Linked DNA regions of Microbispora sp. ZYX-F-249. The protein of the gene in region 1 binds, or shares a complex with, the protein of each later gene. Links are inferred from orthologs where the notes say so. Each region holds a gene or a part of one and is shown in the gene's direction. Other genes may lie near its edges.

Region 1 (10,131 bases):
GGAACTGCGGCAGCGCGGCGTCGCGGAGGAGACGGTCAAGGACGCCGTCGGGCGGCTCGATCCCGACGAGGAGACCGAGACCGCGCGCAGGCTGGTGGAGCGGAAGCTGGCGGCCACCCGAGGGGTGGAGCCGCAGGCGCGCATGCGACGATTGGTCGGCATGCTGGCCCGCAAGGGCTACTCGCCGGGCCTGGCCTTCCGCGTGGTCCGAGAGGCGATCGAGGCCGAAGGCAGCCCGTCAGATGGGCTTCCGGATACCTTCGAGTGAGCCATAGCACCATGCAAAAGTCACTTGACAGGGCATCTTTGCTTGCTCGTTACCTCTCTGACGCTTAATCTCGACCGCAGTGAGGAGTTACTCCGCGCAGCGCGGATTGCCATAACGGTGTACACGACGGACGAGAGACTTTGACCGGCCTTCGGGCCATATCGGCCGCCCCTCGGGGCGTCCGGGCATTGCGACCATATTTGTCCTGGTGACGCCACCGGGTGCTGCCGTGCTGCGTGTGTGACCCCTGCCAAGAGTTGTCGTGAGGGGTGAGCGCATGGACACGATCGTGATCGTTCTTGCGGTTGCGGTGGTGCTGCTGGCTCTCGTGATGATCGCCGCCCTTGTCATAGTCATGCGCCGCACCGGCGGCGTCGTCGCACCGCCCGGCCCCTCACCCGAGCAGCTCGCCGAGGTGAAGGCCGAGGTCAACGAGGAACTCGAACGCGCCAGGCGCGAGGCCGAGGAGATTCGTACGAAGGCGGAGCGGGACGCGGGGGAGATTCTCAAGAAGTCGGAGACACTGGCCGAGAGCGCCGCGCTGACGCGCAAGGAGGTCGAGGAGGAGGCGCGCATCCTCAAGACCGAGCTCAAGGAGCTGCGCTCCGACCTCGAACGCCGCGAGAACCGGCTGGCCGAGCGTGAGCAGCGGCTCGACGAGGAGGCGCGCAGACAGGCCGAGCGGGCCCGCAAGCTGGCCGAGACGGAGACCGAGCTGGCCGACCGCCGCGAGGAGCTGGACCGGGTGGCCGAGCGGCGGCAGGAGATCCTGGAGCGGGTGGCCGGCCTGACGGCCGAGCAGGCCAAGGCGGAGCTGGTCAAGGAGATCGAGAACCAGGCGAAGCGCGAGGCCGCGCTGATCGTCCGGGAGATCGAGAGCGAGGCCCGGCGTGAGGGGGAGAAGCGCGCCTGCAAGATCGTGACGCTGGCCGTGCAGCGGGTCGCCACCGAGCAGACGGCCGAGTCGGTGGTGAGCGTCCTGCACCTGCCCGGCGACGAGATGAAGGGCCGCATCATCGGCCGGGAGGGCCGCAACATCCGGGCCTTCGAGTCCACCACCGGCGTCAACCTGATCATCGACGACACGCCGGAGGCGGTGCTGCTGTCGTGCTTCGACCCGGTCCGCCGGGAGACGGCCCGGCTGACGCTGGAGAAGCTCGTGCTCGACGGCCGGATCCACCCCCAGCGCATCGAGGAGGCGTACGAGCGCAGCAAGGCCGAGGTGCGTGACCTGTGCGTGCGGGCCGGAGAGGACGCGCTGGTCGAGCTGGGCATCACCGAGATGCACCCCGAGCTGGTCACCCTGCTGGGCCAGCTCCGCTACCGCACCTCCTATGGGCAGAACGTGCTCAAGCACCTCATCGAGTCGGCGCACATCGCCGGCATCATGGCCTCCGAGCTGCGGCTCGACCGTGACCTCGTCAAGCGCTGCGCGCTTCTGCACGACATCGGCAAGGCGCTCACCCACGAGGTCGAGGGCAGCCACGCGATGATCGGCGCGGAGATCGCCCGGCGGTACGGCGAGCACGAGGACGTCGTCCACGCCATCGAGGCGCACCACAACGAGGTGGAGGTCAGGACCGTCGAGGCGGTTCTCACGCAGGCCGCGGACGCGATCAGCGGCAGCCGCCCCGGTGCCCGGCGGGAGTCCCTGGAGGCGTACGTCAAGCGGCTGGAGCGCCTGGAGGAGATCGCCCAGTCCTACGAGGGAGTGGACAAGGTCTTCGCCATGCAGGCGGGCAGGGAGATCCGGGTCATGGTCCGGCCCGACAACGTCGACGACATCCAGGCCCAGGTCATCGCCAGGGACGTCGCCAAGCAGGTCGAGGAGGAGCTGACCTACCCCGGCCAGATCCGGATCACCGTGGTCCGCGAGTCCCGCGCCACCGAGTTCGCCCGGTAGAGCCTCCGTACCCCACCCCATGCGGGGCGGCCGGGCCACACCCTCCGAGGCCAAAGCGAAGGGTCCCCGCCCAACGCTGGGCGGGGACCCGGGTCGCGGGGGCGTCCCGGTGGGACGCCCCCCTGGTCGGCTAACAGAGCACGGCTAGGCCTTGCGGCTGAGCGCGTCGGCGAGGTCGTCGAGCGCCTTCGACAGCGACGCCTGTGCCTCGACGGAGGTGTCGAGTTGGTGGGAGACGGCCCGAAGCTGCGCCACGGCGGCGTTCTTCTGCGGCCCGTCCGTGAACCGCTCGGCCCGGTCGACGAACTTCTGCACGTTGTCGGCGGTGTTCTTCTTCATGGTGCCGGTGCGCAGCGCCTGCGCGTAGTAGGCACGCACCAGCGGGAAGCTCGCCGGCCACGTCACCCGGGGCTGGTGCTGGCTGTTGAACCGGTCGTAGGTGACCGTGGCCGCCGCGTCGATCTCGGCCTGGTCGAGGTCCTCGCTCGGCAGCAGCTTGAACGCGTCGAACCCGCGCGCGATCTCGCTGCCGAAGACGTGACCGTTGTAGTAGTACGCCGACCAGAAGCCACCGAGCAGCAGCGAGGTCGTGCTGATCGGGCCGCGGTCGAAGTAGGCGATCTCACGCGGGTTGGCCGAGTCGGTGAAGTCGAACATCGAGACGCCGCCCTGGTACCACGCCTGGACCATGATGTCCCGGCCGGGCACCGGAACGAGCGACCCGTTGTGCGCGACGCAGTTCTCCTGGTTCGTCTGCGCCACCGGCAGCTTGTAGTAGCTGCGGAACTGCAGCTTGCCGTCGACGATGTCGAAAATGGCGTTGGCGCCCCACGACGGCTCGTCGGTGACACGGCACCGCGCCCCGCTGCCGCCGCCCCACTCGTCGGTGAAGACGACCTTGGTCCCGTCGTTGTTGAACGTGGCCGAGTGCCAGTACGCGAAGTTCGGGTCCGTCACGGCGTCGAGCCGCTTCGGGTTGGCCGGGTCGGAGATGTCGATCAGGATGCCGTTGCCCGCGCACGCCCCGGCCGCCAGGCCGATCTCGGGGTAGGCCGTGATGTCGTGGCAGTGGGTGGTGACGGGAGACGGCGACCAGGACGAGCCGGACGGGTGCCGCGGGGTCTGCGGGGTGTTCTGCAGGCCGTTGATCGCGCCGGTCGCCGGGTCGGTGAACAGGCGCGGCGTGGAGACGATCGCCGCGTTCTGCGGTGCGGCCACCGGCACCTTGATGACCTCGATCCGCCACTGGGCGGTGTTCGGGTCGGTCGCCGCGGTGTTGGCGCAGCCCGCGAGCTCGGAGCCCGAGCGGATGCTCGACGTGCCCTGCACGTAGACGTACACGTTGTCCGGGTCGTTCTTGCTCGTGACCAGGGTGTGCGTGTGCGAGCCGCGGCAGGTCTGCACGGCCGCCACCTGGACCGGCTTGCTGATGTCGCTCACGTCGAAGACCCGGACACCGCGGAAGCGGTCCGGGTTCACCGTGCCGCTCGCGCCCTGCGTGCCGCAGTCGATCCGTCCCCGGGTCTCCTCGACCGACATGAACAGCAGGTTGCCGTACACCGACAGGTCGCCCTGGCCGCCGGGGCAGACGACGGAGGTGGTCAGGACCGGGTTCGCGGGGGTGGAGACGTCGTAGATGTTGAAACCGGTGAAGTTGCCGACGAACGCGTACTTGCCGCTGAAGGCCATGTCCGAGTTCGCGAACGACGAGTTGCCCGGGTTCGAGGCCTGGTAGAAGCCCTCCGGCTTGTCCCGGTGGGCCAGGAGCTCCAGCCCCTGGCTTGCCTGCTGGGCATCCAGCCAACCGGCTCCGAGGCCGGCTCGGGGATCGGCGTCGTCGGCCATGGCCGTGGCGGGCATGAGGCCCACCAGGACCACCCCTGCGGCGACGACTCCGATCTTCCTTAATCCAGCACGCCCCCAACGTGCTGCCGCACGGCTGATTCTCAAGGGTCGCACCCCTCCTTTTCCGCTCTTTCCGGAGTGACCCAATTGCGCGTGCGACAGATCCCCGGGCCCGGCCCGACCCAAAAGATCTACGCGGCGTTTGGGGGACACTAACTGAATCTGGGGTGAATGTGCTATACCCCTACACATCCTCCGGTTTGGCCGGTATCCCCCACCGCCGATGAAGCGAGCCCAGGCCATGATCTCCTCCACCTCGTTTCGGCAGCTCCTCGCGCTCGTGCTGGCCGCTGCCGCGATCAGCGCCTGCACGGCCGAGACCGCCGAACAGGCGAAGGTGAACGTCGTCCAGCCGGGTGCGCCGGGACAGGGCAGCAAGGTCGTCCCGGCCGACGAGGTGCCGCGTCCGGACGACCGGGAGTACACCGACGCCGACGTGCGGTTCATGCAGGGGATGATCCGGCATCACTCCCAGGCCCTGCGCATGACCGCGCTCGTCTCCGGCCGCAGCGAGAGCAAGGACCTGCCGCGCTTCGCCAGACGGATCGAGATCTCCCAGCAGGACGAGATCGACCAGATGGTGCGCTGGCTCAGGGCGAGGCTCCAGCAGGTGCCGAGCGTGGGCTCCGGCGCCGGGCACGACCACGGCGGCGAAACGCTCATGCCCGGCATGCTCAGCGAGGAGCAGTTCGCCGAAATGGAGCAGGCCAAGGGGGCGCGGTTCGACCGGCTCTTCTACGAGAACATGATCCAGCACCACCTGGGCGCACTGACGATGGTGGAGGGGCTCTTCGGCGACGGGGGAGGCGAGGAGGTGGAGATCAACCAGTTCGTCACCCATGTCGACGCGGACCAGCGGATAGAGATCGACCGCATGCGCGGCCTGCTCGCCCAGATGGGGTGACCGCCTCCGCTCATCCGAAGATCTGCAGGTAGAACGACAGCTCGGCGGCGAGGGCCGCGGCCCGGGTCTCCAGCCGCCGGAACCCGTGCGCCTCGCCCTCGAACGTCAGGTAGGTGCAGGGCACCCCGCGCGCCGTCAGGCGGTCGGCGAACGCCTGGGACTGGGCCGGCGGCACGACCGGGTCGGCGAGCCCCTGCATCAGCAGCATGGGACAGGTCACCCGGTCGGCCAGGGCGAGCGGCTCGCGCTCGCCGTAGCGTTCCTCCGGACCGACCAGCCACTCCACGTACCTCGACTCGAAGTCGTGGGTGGCCGCGACCAGGGGTGCGAGCGCGCTGACGCCCGCCACCGAGACGCCGCCCGCGAAGACGTCCGAGGCGCCGCAGGCGGCCATGACCGTCCACCCGCCCGCGCTCGCCCCGCGTACGGCGATCCGGGCGGGATCGGCGAGTCCCTCGGCGGCCAGCCACTTCGCCGCCGCGACCACGTCCTCCACGTCGGTCACGCCCCACCGGCCGCGCAGGCGTTCCCGGTAGGCCCGGCCGTACCCGCTGGACCCCCCGTAGTTGACGTCGATCACGCCGATGCCGCGGCTGGTGAGGAACGCCTTGTCCAGGCTGAGCTCGCTCGTCGCGTGCCCGGTCGGCCCGCCGTGCACGAAGACGACGTACGGCGCGCCGCCCTCCTCCGCCCCCTCTGGCGGGTACAGGTACGCGTGGACGCGCGCGCCGGGCCCGGCCTCGAACTCCACGGCCCGGGGCACGGGGAGGACACCGGCGGGCACGTCGTCGATCTCCCGTCGCAGTTCCTCGGCGCGGGCGGCGTCACCGGCGGCTTCGATCCGGACGACCGAGCGCGGCACGTCCGGCCCGTAGCCGATGCCGACGAGCACGTCGCCGTCCGTGTCCAGCACGGGTGACCAGCCCCGGTAGGGGACGTCGAGGTCGCTCAGCGTGCCCGTCTCCGGGTCGAGCACGCCCAGGCGCAGGTCGCCGCGCCCGTGCGGCACGGCGAGCCGCCCGTCGCCCAGCACGGCGTACGGCAGGCCGCCGAGCTGCCACGGCGGCCCGGCGAACTCCTCGTCGAGGGGGCAGAGCGCCTCGCACGACGACCCGGACACGTGGGCCCGGTAGAGGTTCCACCAGCCGGACCGGTCGGAGACGGCGTACAGGTGCCGCTCGCCGCACCACAGCGGCGCGAGGACCGACTCGCCCGGCCCGCCCATCACCGTCCACGTGGCGCCGTCGGACAGCCGCGTGACCCGCAGCTCGGTGCCGGTCCAGGGCATGTGGGGGTGGTTCCAGCAGATGTAGGCGAGGTGCCGGCCGTCGGGGGACGGCGTGGGCGAGGCGTAGAAGTCGCTCCCGGTGACCCACTCGGTGACGCCGCCCGCCCCGGAAAGCGCCACCGACACGATCGAGCGGGTGACCTTGGCGTCCTGGCGATGGCGCTCCCTGACGCACCACACCCGGGGCCCGTCCGGGGTGTCCTGGACCCGCAGATCGGCGTAGCGCAGCGCGCCCGGCGCGCCGGGCGCCGGCGTGACCGGCCGGGGCCGCTCCGTGCCCGGGTCCGGCCCGTCTCCCGGCCGGGGCGGGGCGAGATAGAGCCGCTGATCGGGATGGTGCGCGAAGACGAGGCCGTGGCCGGGGACGACGAGGTAGGACCGCCCGCCGTACTCGTGCACCCGCGTACGGGCGTCCCAGGGCGCGGGAAGCAGGTCGGTGCGGGTGCCGTCGGCGGCCCGGTGGACGACGGTACGGCGGCCGCCCTCGGCGGGGCGGTCCTCCTCCCACCACGTCTCCCGGCCCAGCACGGTCGGGAAGCCGAGCCGCAGACCGGCACGTGCCACGTCGGTGGTGGAGATGGGCGAGGGGCGCGGCGAGAACGGCCTCGGGCCGGGCGTGGGGGGCATGACCGCATCCTGCCGGACCGGCCCGCCCCCGGGGGTGGGAATGCGGCAAGGCATCAGCCGAGGGACGGGGGAGCGGTGTAGCGGGTGGCGAGCGGGCCGAGCTGGTCGATGACCGTCCGCTTCCAGGTGCCGTCCTCGAACATCCGGCGCAGCGCCTCCTCGACCTGGTCACGCAGCGCGGGCGTCCCGGCGGCGATGCCGTACTCCTCGGTCGCCAGAGGTTTGCCGCTGAAGCGGAACCTGCCGGGATACTGCGCCGACAGCCCGGCGAGCACGGGGGCGTCGGCCACGATCGCGTCGGTCCGGCCGGAGGCCAGCAGCGGCGCGCAGGCCGCGGGCAGGTTCGCCTCGGCGAGGAAGAACTGCCGCCACCGGGTGCCGAACCTCTTCACGAGAGGCTCCGCCGACTCCCTGGTGGCGCAGACGCGCTTGCGGGCGAGGTCGCGCGGGCGGCGGACGGACAGGTCGCCGGCCCGGACGAGGATGTCGGTGCTGGTCACCAGGTAGGGCCCGGCGACGTACCGGGAGCCCGCCGGGCCCGTGGCGCCGACGACGAGGTCGGCCCGCGACGGGTCGAGCGTGTAGACGACCTGGTCGTCGCGGTAGCCGAGCGCCCGGGCGACGTACTGCGCCACTTGGATGTCGAACCCGCTGTAGCGGCCGTCGGGGAGCCGGGTGACCAGGCCCGGCTGCCCGGGGCGCACGCCGACCACCAGCGTGCCGTCGTTCCCGCACCCACCGGCGAGGAACACGGCAGCCAGGACGCCGACCACGGCACCGCCACGCCACACGCGCTCAATATCGGGGCCGGGCGCACCCCGGTGCCAGCAGCGACACGGCAAAGATCCCTTTACCCGCGCGGGCCGTACGGCATCAGCGCACGAGCGGGACCTCGCCGCCGGCCATCTCCGCGGCGGCCGGGTCGGCCGAGACCTTGCGGCTGCGCCTGCTGCGCCGCTCCAGCCAGGTGGCGAGGTAGCCCAGGGCCAGGTTGATCGCGATGTAGACCACCGCGATCACGATGACCGAGGGGATCAGGTTGGCGTAGTTGGCCGGCACCACGCGGGCGCCCGCGTTCAGCAGGTCGGCGTAGGCCACGACGAAGCCGAGCGCGGTGTCCTTGAGCAGCACCACGAGCTGGCTGACGATCGCGGGCATCATCGCGGTGACCGCCTGCGGCAGCAGGATCAGCCGCATCACCTGGTTCTTGCGCAGGCCGATGGCGGATCCCGCCTCGGCCTGGCCGCGCGGCACGGCGAGGATGCCCGCGCGCACGATCTCGGCCAGGACCGACCCGTTGTAGACCGTCAGGCCGAAGACCACGGCCGCGAACTCGGTCACGACCAGCCCGGCCAGGCTCCCGCCGTACTGCGCGAAGAAGATGAGCATCAGCACCGGGACCGCGCGGAAGGCCTCGACGACCACCGCGGCCGGGATCCGCACCCAGCGGTGGTCCGACAGGCGCGCGATGCCGAACACCGCGCCGAACAGCAGCGCGAGCACCGCGGCGAGCGCGGCGGCGGTCAGCGTGTTGAGGAGGCCGGGCAGGATCAGCTCGGTCCAGGTGTCGGCCCGCAGGAACGGCTCCCACAGCTCGCCCTTCCACTGGCCCTTCTCGTCGAACTTCGTCCACACGAAGTACGCGACCAGCAGCAGGACGACGCCGAACGCGAGCGTCAGCACGTTGTTGCGCAACCGGGTCCGCGGGCCCGGGACGTCGTAGAGGACGGTGGCGCCGCGCTCCGTCATCGGACCACCGCCAGGCGCCGGGCCAGCCGGCCGGACAGCAGGTTCAGGGGAAGGGTCAGCACGACGAACCCGGCCGCGAAGCCGAGGAAGATGGGAATGATCGCGTCTCCGTGGGCGTCGAACAGGTTCTTCATCCGCAGCGCCGCCTCCATGACGCCGATCGCGGCCGCGACCGTCGTGTTCTTGACCAGCGCGTTCAGCAGGCTCCCGAGCGGCGCGATGACCGTGCGCACCGCCTGGGGGAGGATCACCAGGCGGAGCGTCTGCAGGAACGTCAGGCCGATCGCCCGCGCCGCCTCCGCCTGCCCGAGTGGCACGGTGTTGATCCCGGACCGCACCACCTCGCAGACGAAGGCGGACGTGTAGGCGGACAACCCGATGATCGACAGCCAGAAGCTGTTGAGCGACAGGTCGTCCCGGGAGAACTGGACGTTCATCACCGTGCCCAGGCCGAGGCCGCAGAACACGATGATCAACGTGAGGGGCGTGTTGCGCAGCACGTTGACGTACAGCGCGCCCGCCCCTCGCAGCACCGGCAGCGGACTGACGCGCATGGCCGCCAGCACGATCCCCCAGACCAGCGAGATGACCCCGCTGACCACCGTGAGCTTCACCGTCAGCCAGAACGCGCCGAGGATGACGGGAAGCTCGTCGACGACGGCCTCCACCGCCGGCCTCCTCTCAGTGCCGCTTCCGCGCCGTCCTAGTACCGCTCGACGGACGGCGGCGTCGTGAAGTACTTGCCGAACTCGCCGAGGTTGGCGTCGAGGGCCTTGCGCCAGCTGCCGTCGTTGAAGAACTTCTCGATGGCGTTGTTGATCGCGTCGCGGCCGGCCTTGTCGTCCATCTTGATGCCGATGCCGTACTTCTCCTCGCTGAACGGCTGGCCGATCAGCTTGAACTTGCCGGGGAACTGGGCGGCGAACCCGGCGAGGATCGTCGCGTCCGTGGAGATCGCGTCGACCTGCTTGTTCTCCAGCAGCGGGAGGCAGGCGCCGTACCCCTGCTGCTGGGTGAGGTTCTTGGACTCCCACTCGGCCCCGAACTTGTCGGCGAGCCGCTTCGGCGACGACGAGCCCTGGGCGCCGCAGACCTTCTTGTCCTTGAGGGAGTCGACCCCGGTGATCGAGGTGTCGTCCGCGCGGACGAGGATGTCCTGCCCGGTGACCAGGTAGGGACCGGCGAAGGAGATCTTCTTCTTGCGCTCGTCGGTGATGGAGTAGGTCGCCACGACCATGTCCACCTGGCCCTGCTGGATGAACGGCTCGCGGTTGGCCGACTGGGCCTCCTTGAAGGTGATCCCGCTCTCCGGCACGCCGAGTTCCTTGGCGACGTACCTGGCCACGTCCACGTCGAACCCGCCGTAGCTGCCGTCGGGCTTCTTCAGCCCCCAGCCCGGCTGGTCGATCTTGATGCCGATGACGAGCTTCTTGTCGTTCTTCGCCTTGTCGGCGATCGAGTCCGCCCCGGAGTTGCCGCAGGCCGTC
Region 2 (10,247 bases), on another replicon or contig:
TCGACACCGAGGCGGCCGAGGAAGAGGGCGAGGACGAGCCCTCCGGCCGGGCGGGACGCCCCGCGCGGTGACCACGATCGACGAGACGGCGATCGGCGAGACGGACTGGCGGCGGGCGGCCGATCTGATCGACGCCGCCGGCTCCCTGGCCCTCGCCTGCCACGTGTCCCCGGACGGGGACGCCCTCGGCGCGATGCTCGGCCTGGGGCTGGCGCTCGCCCGCACCGGGAAGAAGGTCGTGGCGTCCTTCGGCGACCGGGTCTTCGCGGTGCCCCGGCTGCTGCGGTTCCTGCCCGGGCAGCGGCTGCTGGTGGAGCCGTCGGCCTATCCCGCCGAGCCCGACCTGATGGTCACCTTCGACGCCTCCACGATGGAGCGGCTGGGCCTGCTCGCGCCCCACGCGGGCAAGGCCGGCGAGCTCGTCGTGATCGACCACCACGTGTCGAACACCCGCTTCGGGACGGTCCACCTCGTGGATCCCACGGCGGCCTCGACCACGATGGTCGTCGAGGAGCTCATCCGCCGGCTCGGGCTCACGGTGGACCGGGAGGTCGCCACCTGCCTGTACGCCGGCCTGGTGACCGACACCGGCTCCTTCCGGCACTCCATCACCACTCCGGCCGCCCACGCCATGGCCGGCCGGCTGCTCGCCACGGGACTGCGCCCGGAGGAGATCGCCAGGGAGCTGTGGGACCGCTCGCCGTTCGCGTACCTGCGGGTGCTCGGCACGGCGCTCGGGCGGGCCGCTCTGGAGCCGGACGCCGCGGGCGGCCTGGGGCTGGTGTGGACGTACGTGAGCCGCGCCGACCGCGCCGCGGAGGGCCTGCCGTACGACGAGGTGGAAGGCATGATCGACGTCGTGCGCCGGGTCGACGAGGCGGAGGTCGCGGTCGTCCTCAAGGAGGACGACGAGGGCGGCTGGAACGTCTCGACCCGGTCGAAGGGCGCGGTGGACGTGGCGCGGGCCTGCGCCGCGCTCGGCGGCGGCGGCCACCCGCGTGCCGCCGGATTCTCCTCGGCGCTGTCGGTGGCGGACACGCTGGCCGCCCTGCGTCCTCACCTCGCCCCGGAAGGGAGCCGGCCGTGAGCCCGGCACAGCCAAGAAGGACACAGCCCAGAAGAACTCCTCCGCCGAGCGGCCTGATCATCGTGGACAAGCCGTCCGACTGGACGTCGCACGACGTGGTCGGCAAGATGCGCGGCGTCGCGGGCACCCGCAAGGTCGGCCACGCGGGCACCCTCGACCCGATGGCCACCGGCGTGCTGGTGATCGGGGTGGAGAAGGCGACCCGGCTCCTCGGGCACCTCGCGCTGACCGAGAAGGTCTACGAGGCGACGATCCGCCTCGGCGTGACGACGAACACCGACGACGCCGAGGGCGAGGTGGTCGCCGCCACCCCGGCCGGGCACGTGACCGACGAGCAGGTGCACAAGGGCGTCGCCGCGCTCACCGGTGAGATCATGCAGGTCCCGCCGCAGGTGAGCGCCATCAAGGTGGACGGCCAGCGGGCCTACAAACGGGCCCGCGCCGGCGAGGAGGTGGCGCTGGCCGCCCGGCCGGTCACGATCCACGCGTTCGAGGTCGGGGAGATCAGGCGGACCCCGGAGACGGTGGACCTGGACGCCGTGATCACCTGCTCCAGCGGCACCTACATCCGGGCGCTGGCCCGCGATCTCGGGGCGTCGCTCGGCGTCGGCGGCCACCTCACCCGGCTGCGCCGCACCCGGGTCGGGCCGTACGGCATCGAGGCGGCCCGCACGATCGAGGACCTCGCCCGGGAGTGCGTCATCATGCCCATGGCCGACGCGGTGGCGGCGGCCTTCCCCCGCAGGGACGTGGGCGAGGACGAGGCGCGGCTGGTCGCGCACGGCGGCAGGCTGCGCGCGGCGGGCCTCGGGCCCGGCCCGATCGGCGTCTTCGGGCCGGACGGAGCGCTGCTCGCGCTCGCGGAGGAGCGTGGCGGGACGGCCCGGCCTCTGGTCGTCTTCGTCTCCTGACGCCGGGGCTGGTTCCCCGGCAGCCCGCGGGGCATGGCAGTCTGTCTACTGCGCTTCCCACGCGAGGCAGGAAAGTGCGAGGGGCGCGGCCGGGTCTGGACTGAGGAGCGCGCGGAGCGAGGAACGAGCGAGCACGTACCGAGGGAAGACACGGCCTATGGGCGCCCCGAGGCGCCGCGCCGAAGGCGCGGCAGATGAACACAGAAGCGAGGTCGAGGTGCAGAGCTGGCACGGGCTGGACGAGGTCCCACAGGACTGGGGCAGGTCCGTCGTCACCATCGGCGTGTTCGACGGCGTGCATCTCGGTCACCAGCGGATGGTGACCCGCACGGTGGACATGGCCCGCGGTCTGGGGCTGCCGGCCGTGGCCGTCACCTTCGACCCGCACCCCGACGAGGTCGTACGGCCCGGCAGCCACCCGCCGCGGCTCACCTCCACCGCCCGCCGGGCCGAACTGCTCTTCGCGCTCGGCGTGGACGCGGTGTGCGTGCTGCCGTTCACGCTGGAGTTCTCCCGGATGTCGCCGGACGAGTTCGTCCAGACGGCTCTGGTCGACCGGTTGCACGCGGCGGGGGTCGTGGTGGGAGAGAACTTCCGCTTCGGCCATAAGGCGTCGGGCGACCTGGAGACGCTGCGGACGCTGGGGGAGAAGTACGACTTCACGGCCGAGGGAGTGCCTCTGGTCAGCGACGGCGACGCCATCTCCTCCACGTTGATCCGTGAGCGCCTGGCCGACGGCGACGTCGCGGGCGCGGCCGCCCTGCTGGACCGCCCCCACCGGGTGGAGGGCGTGGTGGTCCGCGGACACCAGCGCGGCCGGGCGCTCGGCTTCCCCACCGCCAACGTCGAGTCGCCGCCGCACACGGCCATCCCCGCCGAGGGCGTGTACGCCGGCTGGCTGCAGTGCGTGCAGAGCCCCTCGCCGTACGAGGGGGAGCGCTGGCCGGCCGCGATCTCGATCGGGACCAACCCCACGTTCGACGGAGTGGAGCGCACGGTCGAGGCGTACGCGCTGGACCGCGACGACCTGGACCTGTACGGCGCGCACGTGGCGGTGGACTTCGGCGAGCGGCTGCGCGACACGCTGAGGTTCGACTCGATCGAGGCGCTGATCGAGCAGATGCACGCCGACGTGGCCCGGGCCCGGGAGCTCACATCCTGAAGGGCCGGCGTGACGCGGTGTGTCCTACGGGCTGGTAGGGTTGTATGTCAGCCATGTTCAGGTGGCGTTAGCCACCCGGCTGTCCTGTCACGGCGACTGTAGGCACGCACGGTCGTTCGCGGGCTGGGAACCGTTGCGCGTGCCACTTCATCAGAACGGAGAAGCAGTGTCGCTTGACGCCGCTACCACCAAGTCCATCATCGGCGAGTACGGCACCAGCGAGGGTGACACCGGGTCGCCGGAGGTCCAGATCGCGCTTCTGAGCAAGCGGATCAGCGACCTCACCGAGCACCTGAAGACGCACAAGCACGACCACCACAGCCGTCGTGGTCTGCTCCTGCTGGTGGGCCGCCGTCGCCGGCTGCTGAAGTACCTGCAGGCCAAGGACATCACCCGCTACCGCTCCCTCATTGAGCGGCTGGGCCTTCGCCGATAAGGTGAGGAAGGAGCGGCGATTCTTCGCCGCTCCTTTTCCATAACGGGCCACAATGGCCTGAGCGAAACAACTGAATAGCCGAGACCAACTGCCCCGCGTCCGCAAGCAAGCCGCAGCGCGATCCCGCGGCGTGAGAGGGCCGGTCCTCGGTAGTGGCCCCCGGTCGGCACGGCGACAGCCGTTTGTACGGACCGGGCGCTTCGATCGAAGACCGGCACTGCACCTGAACGGGGAGCCCGGCGACCGAGGACGCGGGAGACCGACCCGAAAGAGGAGGTCCCCCGTGGAGGGTGTCCACAGCACAGAGGCCGTCATCGACAACGGCCCCTTCGGCACGCGCACGATCAGGTTCGAGACCGGGCGGCTCGCCCGGCAGGCGGCGGGAAGCGCCGTCGCGTACCTGGACGACGAGACGATGATCCTGTCCGCGACCACCGCGTCGAAGCATCCCAAGGAGAACCTGGACTTCTTCCCGCTCACGGTCGACGTCGAGGAGCGGATGTACGCGGCCGGCCGCATCCCCGGCTCGTTCTTCCGCCGGGAGGGCAGGCCGTCCGAGGACGCGATCCTCACCTGCCGCCTCATCGACCGGCCGCTGCGCCCGTCGTTCGTCAAGGGCCTGCGCAACGAGATCCAGATCGTCGCGACGATCATGGCCCTGCACCCCGAGCACCTGTACGACGTGATCGCGATCAACGCCGCGAGCATGTCCACGCAGCTCGCCGGGCTGCCGTTCTCCGGCCCGATCGGCGGCGTCCGCGTCGCGCTGATCGACGGCCAGTGGGTGGCGTTCCCGACCCACACCGAGCTCGAGCGCGCCACGTTCGACATGGTCGTCGCCGGGCGCGTCCTGGCCGACGGCGACGTCGCGATCATGATGGTCGAGGCCGAGTCGACCCGCGACACGCTCAAGCTGGTCGCCGAGGGCGCGGTCGCCCCGACCGAGGAGGCCGTGGCCCAGGGCCTGGATGCCGCCAAGCCGTTCATCAAGGTGCTCTGCGAGGCCCAGTCGAAGCTGGCCGAGGTCGCCGCCAAGCCGACCGCCGAGTACCCGATCTTCCTCGACTACCAGGACGACGTCCTGGAGGCCGTCGCCGCCGCCGTCAAGAGCGAGCTCGCCTCCGCCCTGACGATCGCGGGCAAGCAGGAGCGCGAGCTGGAGATCGACCGCGTCAAGCTGCTGGCGGCCGAGAAGCTGCTGCCGGACTTCGAGGGCCGTGAGAAGGAGATCGGCGCCGCGTTCCGGTCGCTCACCAAGAAGCTGATGCGCGAGCGCGTCATCAGCGAGGGCGTCCGCATCGACGGCCGCGGCCCGAAGGACATCCGGCAGCTCAACGCCGAGGTCCACGTGGTGCCGCGGGTGCACGGGTCGGCCCTGTTCGAGCGGGGTGAGACGCAGATCCTCGGCATCACGACGCTGAACATGCTGCGCATGGAGCAGATGATCGACACGCTCAATCCCGAGCGGACCAAGCGCTACATGCACAACTACAACTTCCCGCCGTACTCCACGGGCGAGACGGGCCGCGTGGGCTCGCCGAAGCGCCGCGAGATCGGCCACGGCGCGCTGGCCGAGCGGGCGCTGATCCCCGTGCTGCCGTCGCGCGAGGAGTTCCCGTACGCCATCCGGCAGGTGTCGGAGGCGCTCGGGTCGAACGGCTCGACCTCCATGGGGTCGGTCTGCGCCTCCACGATGGCCCTGCTCGACGCGGGCGTGCCGCTCAAGGAGATGGTCGCCGGCATCGCGATGGGCCTCATCGGCGAGGGTGACACCTACGTCACGCTGACCGACATCCTCGGCGCCGAGGACGCCATGGGCGACATGGACTTCAAGGTCGCCGGCACCAAGGACCTGATCACCGCGCTCCAGCTCGACACCAAGCTGGACGGCATTCCGGCCCACGTGCTCGCCGCGGCCCTGAAGCAGGCGAGGGGCGCCCGGCTGGCGATCCTCGACGTGATGCAGGAGGCCATCGACTCTCCGGCGGAGATGAACCCGACCGCGCCGCGCATCATCACGATCAAGGTGCCGGTCGACAAGATCGGCGAGGTCATCGGCCCCAAGGGCAAGATGATCAACCAGATCCAGGACGACACGGGCGCCGAGATCACCATCGAGGACGACGGCACGATCTACATCGGCGCCACCGACGGCCCGTCCGCCGAGGCCGCCCGTACGCTGATCAACGGCATCGCGAACCCGCACATGCCGGAGGTCGGCGAGCGTTACCTGGGCACGGTCGTCAAGATCGCCGCCTTCGGCGCGTTCGTCTCGCTGCTGCCGGGCAAGGACGGCCTGCTGCACGTCTCGCAGATCCGCAAGCTGCACGGCGGCCGGCGTATCGAGAACGTCGAGGACGTCATGAACGTCGGCGAGAAGATCCAGGTGGAGATCGCCGAGATCGACTCGCGCGGCAAGCTCTCGCTGGTGCCGGTCGAGGTGGTCGAGAAGGAGGCCGCCGAGAAGGAGGCCGCGGCCGAGAACGGCGAGGCCGCGCCCGCCGCTCCCGCCGAGGCCGCCGACGCTCCGGTGGAGGAGGAGCAGCCGCGGACGCCGCGCCGCAGCCGCAGCCGCACCCGTGGCGGACGTGACGAGCGCAACTCGTGACGACCGAGACGCTGTTCCCGGGCAAGGACGGTGCGGGGGTCATCCGCCGCACCGTCCTGCCCGGCGGCCTGCGGGTCGTGACCGAGACGATGCCGACCGTGCGAAGCGTGGCGGTCGGCCTGTGGGTGGGCATCGGTTCGCGTGACGAGGCCCCCGAGCACATGGGGGCCACCCACTTCCTGGAGCACCTGCTCTTCAAGGGCACGCCCACGCGTGACGCCATGGAGATCTCGGCGTCCATCGAGGGCATCGGCGGTGAGATCAACGCGTTCACCGCCAAGGAGTACACCTGCTACTACGCCCGGGTGCTCGACGAGGACCTGCCGCTGGCGATCGACGTGCTCGCCGACGTGGTGACCTCCTCGCTGATCACCGAGGAGGACGTGGAGTCGGAGCGCGGCGTGATCCTGGAGGAGATCGCCATGCACGACGACGATCCCTCGGACGTGGTGCACGAGCAGTTCTCCGCCGAGTTGTACGGCGACACGCCGGTGGGCCGCCCGATCCTCGGCAACGAGGAGTCGATCAACGCGCTCACCCGTGACCGCATCCACGAGTACTACCAGCGGTTCTACATCCCGCCCCGCACGGTCGTGTCGGTGGCGGGCAACATCGACCACGAGCGGGTGGTCGCGCTGGTCGCGGCGGCGTACGAGCGGGCGGGCGCCCTCGGCGGCTCCGCCGAGCCCGCGCCCCCGCGGCTCGGCGGTCCCGGCGTGGACGTCCGCAGCGGCGTCCGGGTGCTCGACCGGCCCACCGAGCAGGCCAACCTGGTGCTCGGCATGACCGCCGTCCACCGCAACGACGACCGGCGCTTCGCCCTCGGCGTCCTGAACGCGGCGCTCGGCGGCGGCATGTCGTCGCGGCTGTTCCAGGAGATCCGGGAGAAGCGCGGCCTGGCCTACAGCGCCTACAGCTACACCTCCCAGTACGCCGACACCGGGCAGTTCGGCATCTACGTGGGCTGCCTGCCCTCGAAGGTGGACGACGTGCTCAAGATCTGCCGCGACGAGGTGGCCCGGGTCGTGGCCGAGGGCATCACTCCCGAGGAGATCGCCCGCGGCAAGGGCCAGATGCGTGGCGGACTGGTGCTCGGCCTGGAGGACACCGGATCGCGCATGTCCAGGATCGGCAAGAGCGAGCTCGTGTACGAACGGCTCATGACGGTCGACGAGGTGCTCGGGCGGATCGAAGGGGTCACCCCCGAGGAGATCGCGGCGGTCGCCGGGGACATCCTCAACCGGCCGCTGACGCTCGCGGTGATCGGGCCCTACTCCGACAAGGACTTCGGCTTCGCCATCGCCTGACCGTGCCGCTGGAGGCCGCGCCGGCGCCGTCGCGCGTCGCGCGGCCTCTCGCGTCTTCGTGACGTGCGGGCCGCCCGCTCGTCGCGGGCCGCCACGCGTCCGCCCGTTACGGCTCTCGCCACGGCGGCGCCTCCCGCCGTCGCGGGCACGGGCGCGCCGGGCCGCTCCTCGCCGTCCCGGCTCCCGCCGTCACGTATAGCCTTGGGCGCGTGATTAAGGTCGGTGTTCTTGGCGCCCGAGGGCGCGTGGGTGTGGAAGTGTGCAAGGCCGTCCAGGCGGCCGACGACCTGGAGCTCGTGGCGGAGGTCGACAAGGACGACCCGCTCGACGCGCTGACCGGCGCCGAGGTGGTGGTGGACTTCACCCACCCCGACGTCGTCATGGGCAACCTCGAGTGGTGCATCTCCCACGGCATCCACACGGTCGTGGGCACGACGGGCTTCGACGCCGGACGGCTGGACACCGTGCGGGGCTGGCTGGCCGCCAACCCGGGGACCAACGCGCTGATCGCCCCCAACTTCGGCATCGCCGCCGTGCTGATGATGCACTTCGCGGCGCAGGCGGCCAAGCACTTCGAGTCGGTCGAGATCGTCGAGCTGCACCACCCGCACAAGGCCGACGCGCCCTCCGGCACCGCCCGCCGCACGGCGGAACTGGTGGCGCAGGCGCGGCACGAGGCCGGGCTCGGTCCGTCTCCCGACGCGACGACCACCGCCCTCGACGGCGCCCGGGGTGCGACCGTGGGCGACGTCCACGTGCACGCCGTACGGCTCGCCGGGCTGATCGCCCACCAGGAGGTCATCCTCGGCGGTGAGGGGGAGACCCTCACGATCCGGCACGACACGATGAGCCGGGCGTCGTTCACGCCGGGCGTCCTGCTGGGCGTACGCCGCGTGCCGGAGCTCGACGGCCTCACCGTGGGCCTGGAGCGCCTCCTCGACCTGTAGAGCGGTCACAGCGGCCCCGCCGCCCGGCCTGTCGTCGTAGGGGACGGGCCCGGGCGGCGCCCGTTCACGATCTGCTCAGCGTGATGAACGGGCCGCCGCCCTCGGGCGGGTGATAGCGGTCCACCTCGGTGAAGCCGTGTGCTTCGGCGAAGCGCAGACCGTCGGTGTTGGACGCCAGCACGACCGTCTCGATCACGCTCGCGCCGAGCGAGCGCGCGTGAGCCATCGACCGCGCGTACATCTCCTCGCCGTAACCCCGCCGCCGGTAGGCGGGAAGCACACGCACGATCACGGTCGCGACCGGCGAGCCGTTCCCGGGCGGACGCACGGTGGAGCAGCCGACCAGCTCGCCGCCGGCGTAGGCCACCTCCAGGTGGTTGCGTCCTGCGCGTTCGCGTACCTCGTCGAGGGTCAGCGGGTCATCGGGAATGATCACATTGTGGGCGTGCCGCCAGTCCTCGAGGGTGGCGTCGGTCACGGAGTCGATCCGCAGGGTGGGCATGGGAGACATGCAAGCGACGCCCCGCGTTCCGCGACAAGCGATTTTCGCATTGCGGGCATGAGCGGGCGCCTTCGGTGTTTCGGCGGTATCTTCCCAGTTCACGCGGCAAGAGGCCGCTCAGGGAGCGCCAGTCGTCCATCCGGTGCGGCAAACATCATCCATGCGGTTCAGGTCCTTCTCCAGAACGGTTTTCGGTGGTCCGAAGCGGTCCGAAGTCCCTTCCGCCCTGCGGCAAGGTTGTCCCCCGGACCGCCGCCCGGCGATCCGTGCGGAACGACGACCCCCCGGAGAAAGGCATGACCACCATGGCGGAGATGGACCTGGACATCCAGCACGCACAGGGCGCGAACGTCCGTCTGTCCAGGCGGCGCGCGACGACGCGATGGAGTTCCGCGCGCGCATGGACTCGCGCTTCGCGGAGATGAGGGCCAGGTTCGACCTCGCCGACGAACGGTTCACCGCGATGGAGGACCGCTTCATCGGCGTCGGGACCCGGCTCGAAGTCGTCGGCCACCGCCTCGACGGCCTGGACGCGCGTATGGATCGCGTGGAGACCCGGCTCGACGGCATCGACCGGCGACTGGACGGCATGGATGCCCGGTTCGACGCCGTGGACCGGCGGCTCGACACCATGGATGAGCGGTTCGACGAGGTGATCGCGCTCATCAAGGACCGGCTCGTGGGCCAGGGCTGACCGCCTCAAGGGCGACCCGCTCCTCCATGGGAACCTCCGGATGCGGCCCGGGTGCCAGTACGGCCTGCCGCATCCGGAAGTGTCCGAGCACCAAGCGCAACCGCCGCTCAGCGCAGCTGGACGGTGACGCCTGCCCGGGCGAACATGCCGAGCAAATCGTCCATCGTGACGGCCGGGCCCCAGGACCGCAGGTCGTACGGGGGCCTGTCGTAGCCGGGGACGAGATGGTCGCGGGCCACCTCCGCGTGGTGCCAGACGAGCCGGAAGGGCCGGGCGGCGCCCCATCCGCCGCGCAGACAGTCGTCGAACGCGTCGAGGTTCCAGCCGAAGTAGCCGCCGGGACCGTTGACGGCCTCGCCGACGGCGCAGTAGAAGCCCTCGATGTCGGTGACGAAACGGCCGTCGAGATCGTAGGTGAGACCCGGCGGCCGGTCCGGCTGATGGGGGCGGTGGAACAGCGCCGCACCGGCCCACTCGTGCCGCAGTCCGCGGTCGTACCCGGCCCAGAGGTTACGCCGGGAGGGCCGCCCCGCGTACCAGAGGTCGTAGATCTCGCGAGCGCCGTCGGGGAACGGCTCGTCGAAACCGCCGTG

What was found.
Region 2: rny (region 1) and AAH991_RS21240 share a complex: the UniProt entries of both Bacillus subtilis proteins name them as parts of the possible RNA degradosome complex. The link is inferred for Microbispora sp. ZYX-F-249 from one-to-one orthologs.

Annotation. Positions count from the first base shown.
Region 1 is NZ_JBDJAW010000011.1:187,106-197,236, reverse strand. Bases 1-2,858 are described here. They hold rny (ribonuclease Y), read left to right. Parts: upstream 1-545; coding sequence 546-2,171; downstream 2,172-2,858. Other genes in these bases: AAH991_RS16120 (LVIVD repeat-containing protein), read right to left, coding at 2,316-2,858; recX (recombination regulator RecX), read left to right, coding at 1-268. Also shown: more of AAH991_RS16120, read right to left, coding at 2,859-4,031; AAH991_RS16115 (DUF305 domain-containing protein), read left to right, coding at 4,300-4,980; AAH991_RS16110 (S9 family peptidase), read right to left, coding at 4,991-6,895; AAH991_RS16105 (transporter substrate-binding domain-containing protein), read right to left, coding at 6,949-7,686; AAH991_RS16100 (amino acid ABC transporter permease), read right to left, coding at 7,769-8,644; AAH991_RS16095 (amino acid ABC transporter permease), read right to left, coding at 8,641-9,312; AAH991_RS16090 (glutamate ABC transporter substrate-binding protein), read right to left, coding at 9,348-10,131. UniProt on the Bacillus subtilis protein: Endoribonuclease that initiates mRNA decay. Initiates the decay of all SAM-dependent riboswitches, such as yitJ riboswitch. Involved in processing of the gapA operon mRNA, it cleaves between cggR and gapA.
Region 2 is NZ_JBDJAW010000017.1:81,616-91,862, reverse strand. Bases 3,568-6,541 are described here. They hold AAH991_RS21240 (polyribonucleotide nucleotidyltransferase), read left to right. Parts: upstream 3,568-3,879; coding sequence 3,880-6,204; downstream 6,205-6,541. Other genes in these bases: AAH991_RS21235 (M16 family metallopeptidase), read left to right, coding at 6,201-6,541; rpsO (30S ribosomal protein S15), read left to right, coding at 3,568-3,596. Outside these bases: 30S ribosome-binding factor RbfA, read left to right, coding at 1-71; AAH991_RS21260 (DHH family phosphoesterase), read left to right, coding at 68-1,087; tRNA pseudouridine(55) synthase TruB, read left to right, coding at 1,084-1,998; AAH991_RS21250 (bifunctional riboflavin kinase/FAD synthetase), read left to right, coding at 2,216-3,160; more of rpsO, read left to right, coding at 3,327-3,567; more of AAH991_RS21235, read left to right, coding at 6,542-7,511; dapB (4-hydroxy-tetrahydrodipicolinate reductase), read left to right, coding at 7,721-8,458; AAH991_RS21225 (GNAT family N-acetyltransferase), read right to left, coding at 8,523-8,960; AAH991_RS21220 (hypothetical protein), read left to right, coding at 9,361-9,654; AAH991_RS21215 (barstar family protein), read right to left, coding at 9,762-10,247. UniProt on the Bacillus subtilis protein: Involved in mRNA degradation. Catalyzes the phosphorolysis of single-stranded polyribonucleotides processively in the 3'- to 5'-direction. Necessary for competence development in Bacillus subtilis.